4 regions of the Pseudomonas sp. PDM25 genome follow, and region 2 is predicted to be linked to each of the others. Evidence: predicted binding sites of a transcription regulator. Region 2 holds the regulator's gene; each other region holds the start of a gene.
The links. Region 2 encodes sigma-54, which starts transcription at its own class of promoters, with help from an activator protein. Its sites were predicted from a motif close to ANTGGCATNNANNTTGCTNT; they were not measured.
Positions count from the first base shown of each region.

Region 1 (3,083 bases), on a different contig from region 2:
GTTCAGCCCGGTGTAGAGCGACACCGTCTTGCCCGAGCCGGTGGGCCCGGTCACCAGAATCATCCCCTGCGGCTGCTTGAGGGCGGCCATGTACAGTTCTTTCTGGTCGGGCTCATAGCCGAGGGCGTCGATGCCCATTTGGGCGCTGGACGGGTCGAGGATCCGGATCACCACTTTCTCGCCCCACAGGGTCGGTAGGGTGTTGACCCGAAAGTCGATGGATTTGCTCTTGGACAGGCGCATCTTGATCCGCCCGTCCTGGGGCCGGCGCCGTTCGGAGATGTCGAGGCTGGCCATGACTTTCAGCCGCGCGGCGATGCGATTGGCCAGTTGAATCGGTGGCTTGGCGACTTCACGCAAAATACCGTCGGTGCGCATCCGCACACGGTAGGTTTTTTCGTAGGGTTCGAAATGCAGGTCGGAAGAGCCGCTTTTGATCGCGTCCAGCAACATCTTGTGCACGAAGCGCACCACCGGCGCGTCATCGGCGTCTTGTCCGCCAATGGAATCCTGCTTGTTGTCATCGATCGACTCGATGTCCACGCCATCGAGGTCGACATCGGCCATGTCGTCCAGGCCGGTGCCTTGGGTATCGAAGAATTTTTCGATGGCGTCGCTGAGCTTGTCGTCCTCCACCAGGATGGCTTCGGTATTCAGCCCGGTGCTGAACTGGATGTCATTGATGGCTTGATGATTGGTCGGGTCCGAAACACCCACGAACAACTTGTTGCCGCGCCGCCAGAGGGGCAGGGCGTGGTGCTGGCGAATCAGCTTCTCGCTGACCAGCCCCTTGGGTTGGGTTTCCTTGTCCAGACAGTTGAGGTCGAGCAAGGCCATGCCGAAGTGTTCCGAAGCGATTTCGGCGACCTGGCGACTCTTCACCAGTTTGTTCTGCACTAGATAACTGACCAGGGAGATTTTGTTGCGTTGGGCTTGCTGATACGCCTGTTGCGCGCTTTTGTCAGTGAGCAGCTCGGCCAGGACCAATTGCTTGGCCAGACCGCTAAGGGCGATGTCATTCATTGGGATACCGGACGCAGACAGTTCATGAGTTATAGCCTAGTCAAGCGGAGGAACCAAACCAGCGGCGTTGAGGTGACAAAAAGTGTCAGATAGTGCGGATTCTGGGGGTAGGAAAAGGTTTTTTGTCGATCGCACGCCCCACCAACACGGGGCGAAGGGCTTGGCATGGGCTGTGCTGCGGCTAGTTCAGATCATGAGATTTCGACTCATGCATGGAGCTTGTCTATGAAGACTCAAAAAGGTTTTACGCTTATCGAGCTGCTGATTGTGGTGGCGATCATCGGGATTCTGGCGACGTTTGCGCTGCCTCAGTACTCCAAGTATCAGGCCCGGGCCAAAGTGACGGCCGGCCTGGCTGAGATCAGCGCGTTGAAAGTGCCTTTCGAAGACATCATCAACCAAGGCACCGACCCTACATTGCTATTGGTGGCAGGTAACGCGGCGGCGACAACCTCCAATTGCACATTGGCGGCTTCAGGCACAGCTTCGACAGGTGCCGGGACGATCACTTGTACGCTGGTTAATGCCCCAGGACCGGTGTTGGGCAAGACCATCACACTGACTCGCTCATCAGGGAACACGGCGGGTGCCTGGACGTGTGCCAGCAATGTCAACGCTGACTTCGCACCAAAAGGCTGTCCCGGCAGTGGCGCGTAATCCGGTGGCTTGAGCTGATGCCTCGTCTGTTTGACGGGGCATTTTTTGTTCGCCGTTCGGGAAAAATCGAGTCATTGAGAAAACTTCCGATAATTCATGGCCTTAGGCCTGCGGTAAAACCCGCAACTTGCATGTCGATAATTTGGAAGTCATGCATTTTGCATGATTCCGAAAATCAGGTGTTTTTGTAAGCTATTGATTTATATGGATTTATTGGCTTTATCAAAGTTGGCACAACGTTCGCACTATCTCCAGTAACCCTGCTGACAAGACACGCAGCAGACTTTATGAAAAACAGGAGTTACTCGTATGAAGAAGTTCGCTATCGCTGCCGCTACTGCTACCGCGCTGACCCTGACCATGGCCAACGCTGCATTTGCACAGACCACTCAAACCACCCAGGCTCCGATGACTCTGGCGGCGGGTGAAGTCACCAAAGCCAAAGAAGCTACTTCCGATACCTGGATCACCACTAAAGTCAAAGCCGACCTGGTGACCGAGAAAGGCATTCCTGGTACCGACATCAAAGTCGAAACCAACAAAGGCGTAGTGTCCCTGTCGTCCACCGTTGCGGTGACTGACGCTCAGAAAGCCACCGCCGTGGCGATCGCCAAGAAAATCAAAGGCGTCAAAGCGGTTTCCGCTGACGGCCTGAAAGCCGAGTAAGGCAAAGCTTCTCGCCTGGACTGGGAGAAGGTGCGACAGACGGGCCGAGCAATACGTCTGCCGCCTCAGGAGAGTTCATGCGAAGGCCATAAGGATGTGGCCATTACAGGCCCCGGACATTCGTGTCAGGGGCCTGTTCTATTTGTGAGCGATGCAAAACCAAATGTGGGAGCGGGCTTGCTCGCGAAGGGGGCTTAACATTCAACATAAATGTTGGCTGTCAGGCCGTTTTCGCGAGCAAGCCCGCTCCCACATTGACGGTGTTCGAATTGTAATGTGTGCTGGATTCAGTTACCGCGCTTGCTGGTGATCTGCTTCAACCGATTACCTTCAAAACGCAGGTACTGATACATCCCGCCGTTGGGCCCGTAGGTCCATTCCTCGACTTGAAATTCTTCTCGTCGGTTAGCGCTGCGCTTGTAGCCCAGCAGATCACGGCTGACCGGTTCTCCGCATTTCTGCAGCACTTCGCTGGACCTGTCCCCGACACTGACCAATTGACTGCCGCAGCGCAGGGTGTCGGCTGCCGAGGCGTGACTGGCGATCATCGCCAGAGCCAGGCTCATCAGCCATTTCGCGCCCATCATTCGGCGTCCAGATGCAGCGGCGTAACCACTCGACCGTCACTTTCCGCTTCGCCGAGGTTAGCGTCGATGAAGTACACGCGGTCATCGGCCAACTGACCCTTGTCGACCAGATAGTCCTTGATGCTGCTGGCGCGCTCCTGGCCCAGCTGG
Region 1 is NZ_JAHUWL010000008.1:41,034-44,116, reverse strand. Features, by position in the region: gene pilB (type IV-A pilus assembly ATPase PilB) at 1-1,023, opposite strand, end outside; gene KW848_RS16530 (pilin) at 1,249-1,680, shown strand; gene KW848_RS16525 (BON domain-containing protein) at 1,990-2,346, shown strand; gene KW848_RS16520 (DUF2845 domain-containing protein) at 2,634-2,930, opposite strand; gene KW848_RS16515 (DUF748 domain-containing protein) at 2,930-3,083, opposite strand, start outside.
Region 1: the regulator sigma-54 is predicted to act here: its motif matches at 1,183-1,202, upstream of KW848_RS16530 (pilin).

Region 2 (3,083 bases):
TGACTCGGCAAGTTACGCGCATCGATCGATACGGCAACCAGCGGTTGCGCCAGCTCAGTGTGGATTAACGCACGTTCGGCCAGTTCCGGCAGCAGACCGGCGGGCAGGTTGTCGATGCAGTAGTAGCCGTTGTCCTCGAGAACATCGAGTGCGGTACTTTTACCTGAGCCGGAGCGGCCACTGACGATGATCAAGCGCATGATTAATGACCGTTTTGCTCGTCCAGGACAACCTGATACAAGGCTTCATTGCTCGAGGCGCTGCGCAGTTTTTCGCGCACTTCCTTGCGGTCGAGCATGCTGGCGATCTGGCGCAGTAACTCCAGGTGCGCATCGGTAGCGGCTTGCGGGACCAGCAGAACGAACAGCAGGTCAACCGGGGCGCCGTCGATGGCGTCGAAATCGATGGGTGCATCAAGGTGCATCAGGGCACTGATGGGCGAGGTGCAGCCCTTCAGGCGGCAATGGGGAATGGCGATGCCGTTGCCAAAACCGGTTGAGCCGAGCTTTTCACGGGCAATCAGAGCCTCGAAGACATCTTGCATCTCCAGATCCGGCACTTCTTTGTGGATAAGGTTGGCAATTTGCTCAAGGGCTTTCTTTTTACTGCCGCCCGGCACGTTCACGAGGGAACGGCCGGGGGTCAGGATGCTTTCAAGTCGGATCATGGGTTGGGAGTGTTAACGACCGGTCGCGCCCTGGAGGAGGCTTTGGGTCTTTTCCTTATGCTTTTTGAGTTGTTTATCCAGCTTGTCGGTCAGTGCGTCGATCGCCGCGTACATATCGGTATGCTCCGCGTTTGCGACCACTTCATTGCCGGGAATATGCAGCGTGGCTTCGATTTTCTGCTTGAGCTTTTCGACCGTCATCGTGACCTGCACGTTGGTGATCTTGTCGAAATGCCTCTCTAATCGTTCGAGTTTTTCGCCGATGTAGGTGCGAAGAGGTTCGGTCACTTCCAGTTGGTGTCCACTGATGTTGACTTGCATACAGCTTCTCCTTCGTTGCCAGTGCATAAAGCGGCAGGCAGAAATGCCTGCCACTGGAACGCTGTGGCGTGGCTCTACATCAACCGCTTGCGTTCGCTCGAAGGCGCGATCCCGAGGGATTCGCGGTACTTGGCGACGGTGCGGCGAGCCACCTGAATGCCTTGTGCCTCCAGTAAACCAGCGATCTTGCTGTCACTCAACGGCTTTTTCTGATTTTCCGCGGCAACCAGTTTTTTGATGATCGCGCGGATCGCCGTGGATGAGCATTCCCCGCCCTCGGAGGTGCTGACGTGGCTGGAAAAAAAGTATTTCAGTTCATATATGCCCCGTGGGGTATGCATGAATTTCTGCGTGGTCACCCGTGAAATCGTCGACTCGTGCATGCCCACCGCTTCAGCGATGTCATGCAGGACCAGCGGTTTCATGGCTTCGTCGCCGTATTCAAGAAAACCACGCTGATGCTCGACGATCTGAGTGGCTACTTTCATCAGGGTTTCGTTGCGGCTTTGCAGGCTCTTGATGAACCAGCGGGCCTCTTGCAACTGATTGCGCATGAAGGTGTTGTCGGCGCTGGTGTCGGCGCGGCGCACGAAACCGGCGTATTGAGCGTTGACCCGCAGTCGTGGCACGGATTCCTGGTTCAGCTCCACCAGCCAGCGCTCGTTGTCCTTGCGTACGATCACGTCGGGAACGACGTATTCGGCTTCGCTGGACTCGATTTGCGAGCCTGGGCGCGGGTTGAGGCTCTGCACCAGTTCAATCACTTGGCGCAGTTCGTCTTCCTTGAGCTTCATGCGACGCATCAGCTGGCTGTAATCGCGGCTGCCGAGCAGGTCGATGTAATCGGTGACCAGGCGTTTGGCCTCGACCAGCCAAGGCGTCTTGGCGGGTAGCTGGCGCAATTGCAGCAGCAGGCATTCGCCCAGGTTGCGGGCGCCGATGCCAGCGGGTTCGAATTGCTGGATGCGGTGCAGGACGGCTTCGATTTCGTCCAGTTCGATGTCCAGTTCCGGGTCGAAGGCTTCGAGAATCTCCTCGAGGGTTTCGTCCAGATAGCCCTGATTGTTGATGCAGTCGATCAGGGTCACGGCGATCAGGCGATCGGTGTCGGACATCGGGGCCAGGTTCAGTTGCCACAGCAGGTGGCTTTGCAGGCTTTCGCCGGCCGATGTCCGGGTGGTGAAGTCCCACTCGTCGTCATCGTTGCTTGGCAGGCTGCTGGCGCTGGTCTGGTAGACGTCTTCCCACGCGGTATCGACGGGCAGTTCGTTGGGGATGCGCTCGTTCCAGTCGCCTTCCTCGAGGTTATCAACCGTCGGGGCGGTTTCCTGGTAGGAAGGTTCCTGAATGTCGGTGTTGGGTTGCTGTTCGGCTTTGTCGGCCAAGGGGTCGGCGTTATCGAAGTCGTCGCCTTCTTCCTGGCGTTCGAGCATCGGATTGGACTCCAGGGCCTCCTGGATTTCCTGTTGCAGGTCCAGGGTCGACAATTGGAGCAGGCGGATGGCCTGTTGCAGCTGCGGTGTCATCGTCAGCTGCTGGCCCATTCTCAAGACTAGCGATGGTTTCATGGCAGGGGCTTAACACCTTATTCGCCGGCGCACATGCGCCATCCACTACAGGGCGCCGGAGCGCCAACATAAGCAAATTATATGCCCGAAACTGCAGCGTTTGCCTAGAGCGCTGTAACAATAAAAAAATGTTGATTTTTTATCGAGACGAGCGCCCGGGCAACCAGCCAGACACCTCAGTGCTTACAGGCGGAACTCATGGCCCAGATACACTTCCTTGACCAGGTCGTTGGCCAGGATGGTGGCAGAGTCACCTTCGGCGATCAGCTGGCCATCGTTGACGATGTAGGCGGTTTCGCAGATATCCAGGGTTTCACGGACGTTGTGGTCAGTGATCAGCACACCAATGCCCTTGGCCTTGAGGTGATAGATGATTTGCTTGATGTCGCCCACCGAAATCGGGTCCACGCCGGCGAACGGTTCGTCGAGCAGGATGAATTTCGGGTTGGTAGCCAGTGCCCGGGCGATTTCCACACGGCGGCGTTCACCACCGGACAGGCTCATCCCGAGGTTGTCGCGGATGTGGC
Region 2 is NZ_JAHUWL010000012.1:22,492-25,574, reverse strand. Features, by position in the region: gene rapZ (RNase adapter RapZ) at 1-200, opposite strand, end outside; gene ptsN (PTS IIA-like nitrogen regulatory protein PtsN) at 203-667, opposite strand; gene hpf (ribosome hibernation-promoting factor, HPF/YfiA family) at 680-988, opposite strand; gene KW848_RS21920 (RNA polymerase factor sigma-54) at 1,063-2,556, opposite strand; gene lptB (LPS export ABC transporter ATP-binding protein) at 2,740-3,083, opposite strand, start outside.

Region 3 (3,083 bases), on a different contig from region 2:
TCCCGGATGCGAATGAAGGAAACTGCCTCTAATCGTCGCCAAACGAAAAGGGTGGCAGCTTGCGCGGGTTGGCGAACCGGTGCATCCGGAAAAAACCGGCAGACCCGAAGGTCTCCCACGCAAAGCCGCCATAATTCGAGATGGGAATAGCTCCCTGGTTCGAACGTGGTCACGGTGCGTCGGATGCTGTCCAGGTCGCCAAACCCAGGGCTGAATATTCAGCTGAGGGTGAGCTTAGGAACCTGGGCGTCACGGCGCTATCGGACGGCGGTGGTGATCTTTGTAGGACGTTGCCGAGATGGTGGCGGGGCCGAAGATCAAAAGATCGCAGCCTTCGGCAGCTCCTACAGGGGTGGTCTGTCCAGTGTGGGATGGCTGGTAGACCGAGGCGACTCCATTCGCGGGCAAGCCCGCTCCCACAGGGATTGTGGTGTTACTCGGTAGGTGGATTGAGCTTTGCTTCCAGCTCTGCGACTTTCGCCTCAAGGCTTTCCAGCCGTGCCCGGGTCCGTGCCAGCACAACCATCTGGCTATCAAACTCTTCCCGGCTCACCAGGTCCAGCTTGCTGAAGCCGCTCTGCAACAGAGCCTTGAACTGGCTTTCGATTTCGCTTTTCGGCAGCGGGGTGTCGCCGCTGAAGAGGCGCGAGGCGGTGCCGCTCAGGGCATCGAGGAAGTCTTTGGGTGCGAGCATGGGAAATGTCCTGTCAACAATGGCGGGCAGTGTATCACGCAGTGTCTATAGTCAATCCCGACCGCTGACTGTGCACGCTTTTCGCGCATGCGGACGGACGGCATCGCACTGTTGTTGTGCGTAACGCGGCAGCAGTTGCGGCGAAGTGGTTGGCATCTGCTGCCAAGGGCTTGAAAACAGAGAGTTTTGTGGAGATGGCAAGCTTTCTGCTTAGTCAGTAGTAACCCATGCACTGATGCAGTCGCTGTGACGAATGCAGTGCGCCAAGCGGAACGGGGGAAGTGTTTCGTGCGGAGTGGTTAGCAGGCGTCGGACGGGCAGGTAAGGCCGACGATGCGTTACAAAGCCAGGCACTGCGCTTAGACTTGAGTCGGGTTTGTTTTCCTGGGGCAAGTCCACCAATTCGGGAGAGAGTTTTCATGAAGCTAGTCACTGCCATCATCAAGCCGTTCAAACTGGACGACGTACGCGAGTCGCTGTCCGAGATCGGCGTGCAGGGCATTACCGTTACTGAAGTCAAAGGCTTCGGTCGGCAGAAGGGTCACACCGAGCTGTATCGCGGCGCGGAATATGTGGTCGATTTCCTGCCAAAGGTGAAGATCGATGTCGCCATTGACGACAAGGATCTTGACCGGGTTATCGAGGCGATAACCAAGGCGGCCAACACCGGCAAGATCGGTGACGGCAAGATCTTCGTGGTCAATCTGGAACAGGCGATTCGCATCCGTACCGGCGAAACCGATACCGACGCAATCTAAGCCGCCACAAACCCAACGCCCCAGGAGAAAACAATATGACTCTGCGTAAATTCGCAGGGCTAGGAGCCCTGTTGTCCCTCGTAATGCCCGGCTTGGCTATGGCGGCAGACGAAGTGGCGGCCCCAGTCCTCAACTCCGGCGACACTGCCTGGATGATGACCTCGACAGCCCTCGTGCTGTTCATGACCATTCCCGGTCTCGCGCTGTTCTACGGCGGCATGGTTCGCTCCAAAAACATTCTTTCCGTGATGATGCAGTGCTTCGCCATTACCGGCCTGATCAGCATCCTGTGGGTCATTTATGGCTACAGCGTCGCGTTCGACACCACCGGCATGGAACAGGGCGTCATCAACTTCAACTCGTTCTTCGGTGGCATGGGCAAGGCATTCCTCGCCGGTGTTACGCCAGCGAGCCTGACCGGCCCTGCGGCGTTGTTCCCTGAAGCGGTGTTCGTCACCTTCCAGATGACGTTCGCCATCATTACCCCCGCGCTGATCGTCGGTGCCTTCGCCGAGCGGATGAAGTTCTCCGCCATGCTGATCTTCATGGGCGTCTGGTTCACCCTGGTTTATGCACCAATCGCGCACATGGTCTGGTCCGGTAACGGCGGCCTGTTGTGGGACTGGGGCGTGCTGGACTTCGCCGGTGGCACCGTGGTGCACATCAACGCCGGTGTGGCCGGTCTGATTGCCTGCCTGGTACTGGGCAAGCGCAAAGGTTTCCCGACTACCCCGATGGCGCCGCACAACCTCGGTTACACCCTGATGGGCGCTGCAATGCTGTGGGTCGGCTGGTTCGGCTTCAACGCCGGTTCCGCTGCTGCGGCCAACGGCACTGCCGGTATGGCGATGCTGGTGACCCAGATCGCAACCGCCGCCGCTGCATTGGGCTGGATGTTCGCCGAATGGATCACGCACGGCAAACCAAGTGCTTTGGGTATTGCTTCGGGTGTTGTGGCCGGTCTGGTTGCAATCACTCCAGCCGCTGGCACCGTGGGCCCGATGGGGGCTCTGGTCATCGGTCTGGCAGCCGGCGTGGTGTGCTTCTTCTGCGCCACCACCCTGAAACGCAAACTCGGCTATGACGACTCCCTGGACGCCTTCGGTGTACACGGTATCGGCGGTATTCTCGGCGCGATCCTGACCGGTGTCTTCGCTGCACCGTCGCTGGGTGGCTTCGGCACCGTCACCGACATCGCCGCACAAGTCTGGATTCAGTGCAAAGGCGTGGGCTTCACGGTGATCTACACCGCGATCGTCACTTTCATCATTCTCAAGGTGCTGGACGCTGTCATGGGGCTGCGTATCACCGAAGAAGAAGAGGCTGTCGGCATCGATCTGGCACTCCACAACGAACGCGGCTACAACTTGTAAGCACGCGCACAAAAAATTTGCCCGGCTTGCCGGGCATTTTTTTGTCTGAAGTTTGTCAGTGAAGGAACTGCTGAAAGGTTTTTTCGTACACGTTTAGTGGCGTTTACGACGGGCGTTTTTCTGCGGCCAATGGCTTACATGATAGAAGGAATATTAGGGCCTTTGTTTTTTCCCAGAGCGCGCTAGAATGCGCCCCGAACGTGCGGAGAACTGTATGTGGCAACAGACTCTGATTACCCTGCGGGCGAGGCCCCGGGG
Region 3 is NZ_JAHUWL010000004.1:205,121-208,203, forward strand. Features, by position in the region: gene KW848_RS09080 (accessory factor UbiK family protein) at 434-694, opposite strand; gene glnK (P-II family nitrogen regulator) at 1,114-1,452, shown strand; gene KW848_RS09090 (ammonium transporter) at 1,488-2,825, shown strand; gene KW848_RS09095 (secondary thiamine-phosphate synthase enzyme YjbQ) at 3,040-3,083, shown strand, end outside.
Region 3: the regulator sigma-54 is predicted to act here: its motif matches at 888-907, upstream of glnK (P-II family nitrogen regulator).

Region 4 (3,083 bases), on a different contig from region 2:
GCTTGCGCAGGCGCTACCGGATCAGCAGCTGTAGTACAGCTCGTATTCCAGTGGGTGTACGAAGGTACGTACTTTGATTTCTTCTTCGCTTTTCAGAGCGATGTAAGCGTCGATGAAGTCGTCGCTGAAAACGCCGCCTTTGGTCAGGAACGCACGACCTTTGTCCAGCTCTTCCAGGGCTTCTTTCAGGCTGCCGCAAACTTGTGGGATCTCTTTCGCCTCTTCAGGCGGCAGGTCATACAGGTTTTTGTCAGCAGCATCGCCGGGGTGGATCTTGTTCTGGATACCGTCCAGGCCAGCCATCAACAGTGCAGCGAAGCCCAGGTACGGGTTGGCTGCTGGATCCGGGAAGCGGGCTTCGATACGGCGAGCGCGAGGGCTGGACACGTAAGGAATACGGATCGAAGCGGAACGGTTACGAGCCGAGTAGGCCAGCATTACCGGAGCTTCGAAACCTGGGACCAGACGCTTGTAGGAGTTGGTCGACGGGTTGGTGAAGCCGTTCAGCGCTTTACCGTGCTTGATGATGCCGCCGATGAAGAACAGGGCGGTGTCGGACAGGCCGGCATAGCCTTCGCCAGCGAAGGTGTTCTTGCCATCTTTGGCGATGGACAGGTGAACGTGCATACCCGAACCGTTGTCGCCGTACAGAGGCTTAGGCATGAAGGTCGCGGTGCGGCCGTATGCATCAGCAACGTTGTGTACGCAGTACTTCAGGGTCTGAACTTCGTCAGCCTTGGCCACCAGGGTGTTGAACTTCACACCGATTTCGTTCTGGCCGGCAGTCGCCACTTCGTGGTGGTGAACTTCGATGACCAGGCCCATTTCTTCCATGGCGTTGCACATGGAGGTACGGATTTCGTGGTCGTGGTCGAACGGAGGAACCGGGAAGTAGCCGCCTTTGACGCCTGGACGGTGGCCTTTGTTGCCGCCTTCCACGTCCTGGTCGGACATCCACGAACCTTGTTCGGAGTAGATCTTGAACATGGAACCGGAGATGTCGGACTTGAACTTCACTTCGTCGAAGATGAAGAATTCAGGCTCTGGACCCACAAATACGGTGTCGCCGATACCGGTCGACTTCAGGTATTCCTCGGCACGCTTGGCGATCGCACGTGGGTCACGGTCGTAGCCTTGCATGGTCGAAGGCTCGATCACGTCGCAAACCAGGATCAGGGTTGGCTCTTCGGTGAACGGGTCGAGAACGGCAGTGCTGTCGTCCGGCATCAGGATCATGTCGGAGGCTTCGATGCCTTTCCAGCCAGCGATGGAGGAACCGTCGAACATTTTGCCTTCTTCGAAGAAAGCTTCATCCAGCGCGTCGCGAGCCGGCATGGTCACGTGGTGCTGAGTGCCTTTGGTGTCCGTGAAGCGCAGATCAATCCACTTGACGTCATGATCTTTGATGAGTTGAACCGACTTCGACATAGTGTCCTCCGGGTGGCTTCGGGCTTAGTAGTGGATGCCCTTAGAATGTGGGTGATGCCGGCGCGAATACTCTGCCAAGGCAACCTGCCTCACAAGGGAGCAAATTGCATGCCAGTGCCCCACCATGGGTTTTTTGCCCCAATTTCACGCTTATAAAGGTGCAAAGCGCAGCAAAGCTGGAAATAGCGCCCCGTAATGTAGCGTCAAATTCAGCAAATGACCTGTTTTGGTGCGCGAAAAACCTTCTGCACATTAACTGGTTAAACCTTGAGCAATTTCCGCTATAATCCGCGCCCCCCTTTTTCGGCTGGCCCAGCGCGCGCTGTTTTCATGAAACTAATCGTAAAAGTCTTCCCCGAGATCACCATCAAGAGCCGCCCGGTACGGATGCGTTTCATCCGCCAGTTGGCCAAAAACATCCGTACCGTGCTCCGCGACCTGGACCCGGCCGTGGTGGTGAACGGTGTGTGGGACAATCTCGAGCTGGAAACCCGCGTCAGCGAGCCCAAAGCCCTGAAGGAGATGACCGAGCGCCTGAGCTGCATGCCGGGCATCGCGCATTTCCTGCAAGTCGACGAATACCCGCTGGGCGACTTCGACGACATCGTCGCCAAGTGCAAGCAGCACTTTGGTGATGCGTTGGCCGGGAAGATTTTTTCGGTGCGCTGCAAGCGTGCCGGCAAGCATGAATTCAGTTCGATGGACGTCGAGAAATACGTCGGCAGCCAACTGCGTCGTCAGTGCGGCGCCGCCGGAATCTCGCTGAAAGAGCCGGAAATCGAAGTTCGCCTCGAAATTCGCGACAAACGGTTGTTCGTGATCCACAACCAGCACAACAGCATCGGCGGTTATCCGCTGGGTGCCCTGGAACAGACACTTGTGCTGATGTCCGGCGGCTTCGATTCCACTGTTGCTGCTTACCAGATCATGCGCCGTGGCCTGATGAGCCATTTCTGCTTCTTCAATCTGGGCGGACGAGCCCATGAACTGGGCGTTATGGAAGTCGCGCACTTCATCTGGAAGAAGTACGGCAGCTCCCAACGCGTGTTATTTGTCAGTGTGCCGTTCGAGGAAGTACTGGGAGAAATTCTCGGGAAAGTCGATAACAGTCATATGGGCGTAGTTTTGAAGCGTATGATGTTGCGCGCTGCTTCCCGTATTGCCGATCGGCTGGAGATCGAAGCGCTGGTCACCGGCGAAGCGATTTCCCAGGTGTCGAGCCAGACGCTGCCGAACCTGTCCGTGATCGACTGCGTGACCGACAAGCTGGTCTTGCGTCCGCTGATCGCCAGTCACAAGCAGGACATCATCGACCTGGCCAACGAAATCGGGACTGCCGACTTCGCCAAGCACATGCCGGAATACTGTGGGGTCATCTCGGTGAACCCCAAGACCCACGCCAAGCGTCCACGCGTGGAGTACGAAGAACAACAGTTCGACATGGCAGTACTTGAGCGTGCGCTTGAGAACGCCAAACTGGTGCCGATCGATCGCGTGATCGACGAATTGGGCCAGGACTTGCAGATCGAAGAAGTCAGTGAAGCGCTGGCTGGTCAGATCGTCATCGACATCCGTCATCCGGATGCCGCTGAAGACGACCCGCTGAGCCTCGTTGGCATTGAGGTACAAACGATGCCGTTTTATGCATTGAACGC
Region 4 is NZ_JAHUWL010000005.1:197,441-200,523, forward strand. Features, by position in the region: gene glnA (glutamate--ammonia ligase) at 22-1,428, opposite strand; gene thiI (tRNA uracil 4-sulfurtransferase ThiI) at 1,759-3,083, shown strand, end outside.
Region 4: the regulator sigma-54 is predicted to act here: its motif matches at 1,525-1,544, upstream of glnA (glutamate--ammonia ligase).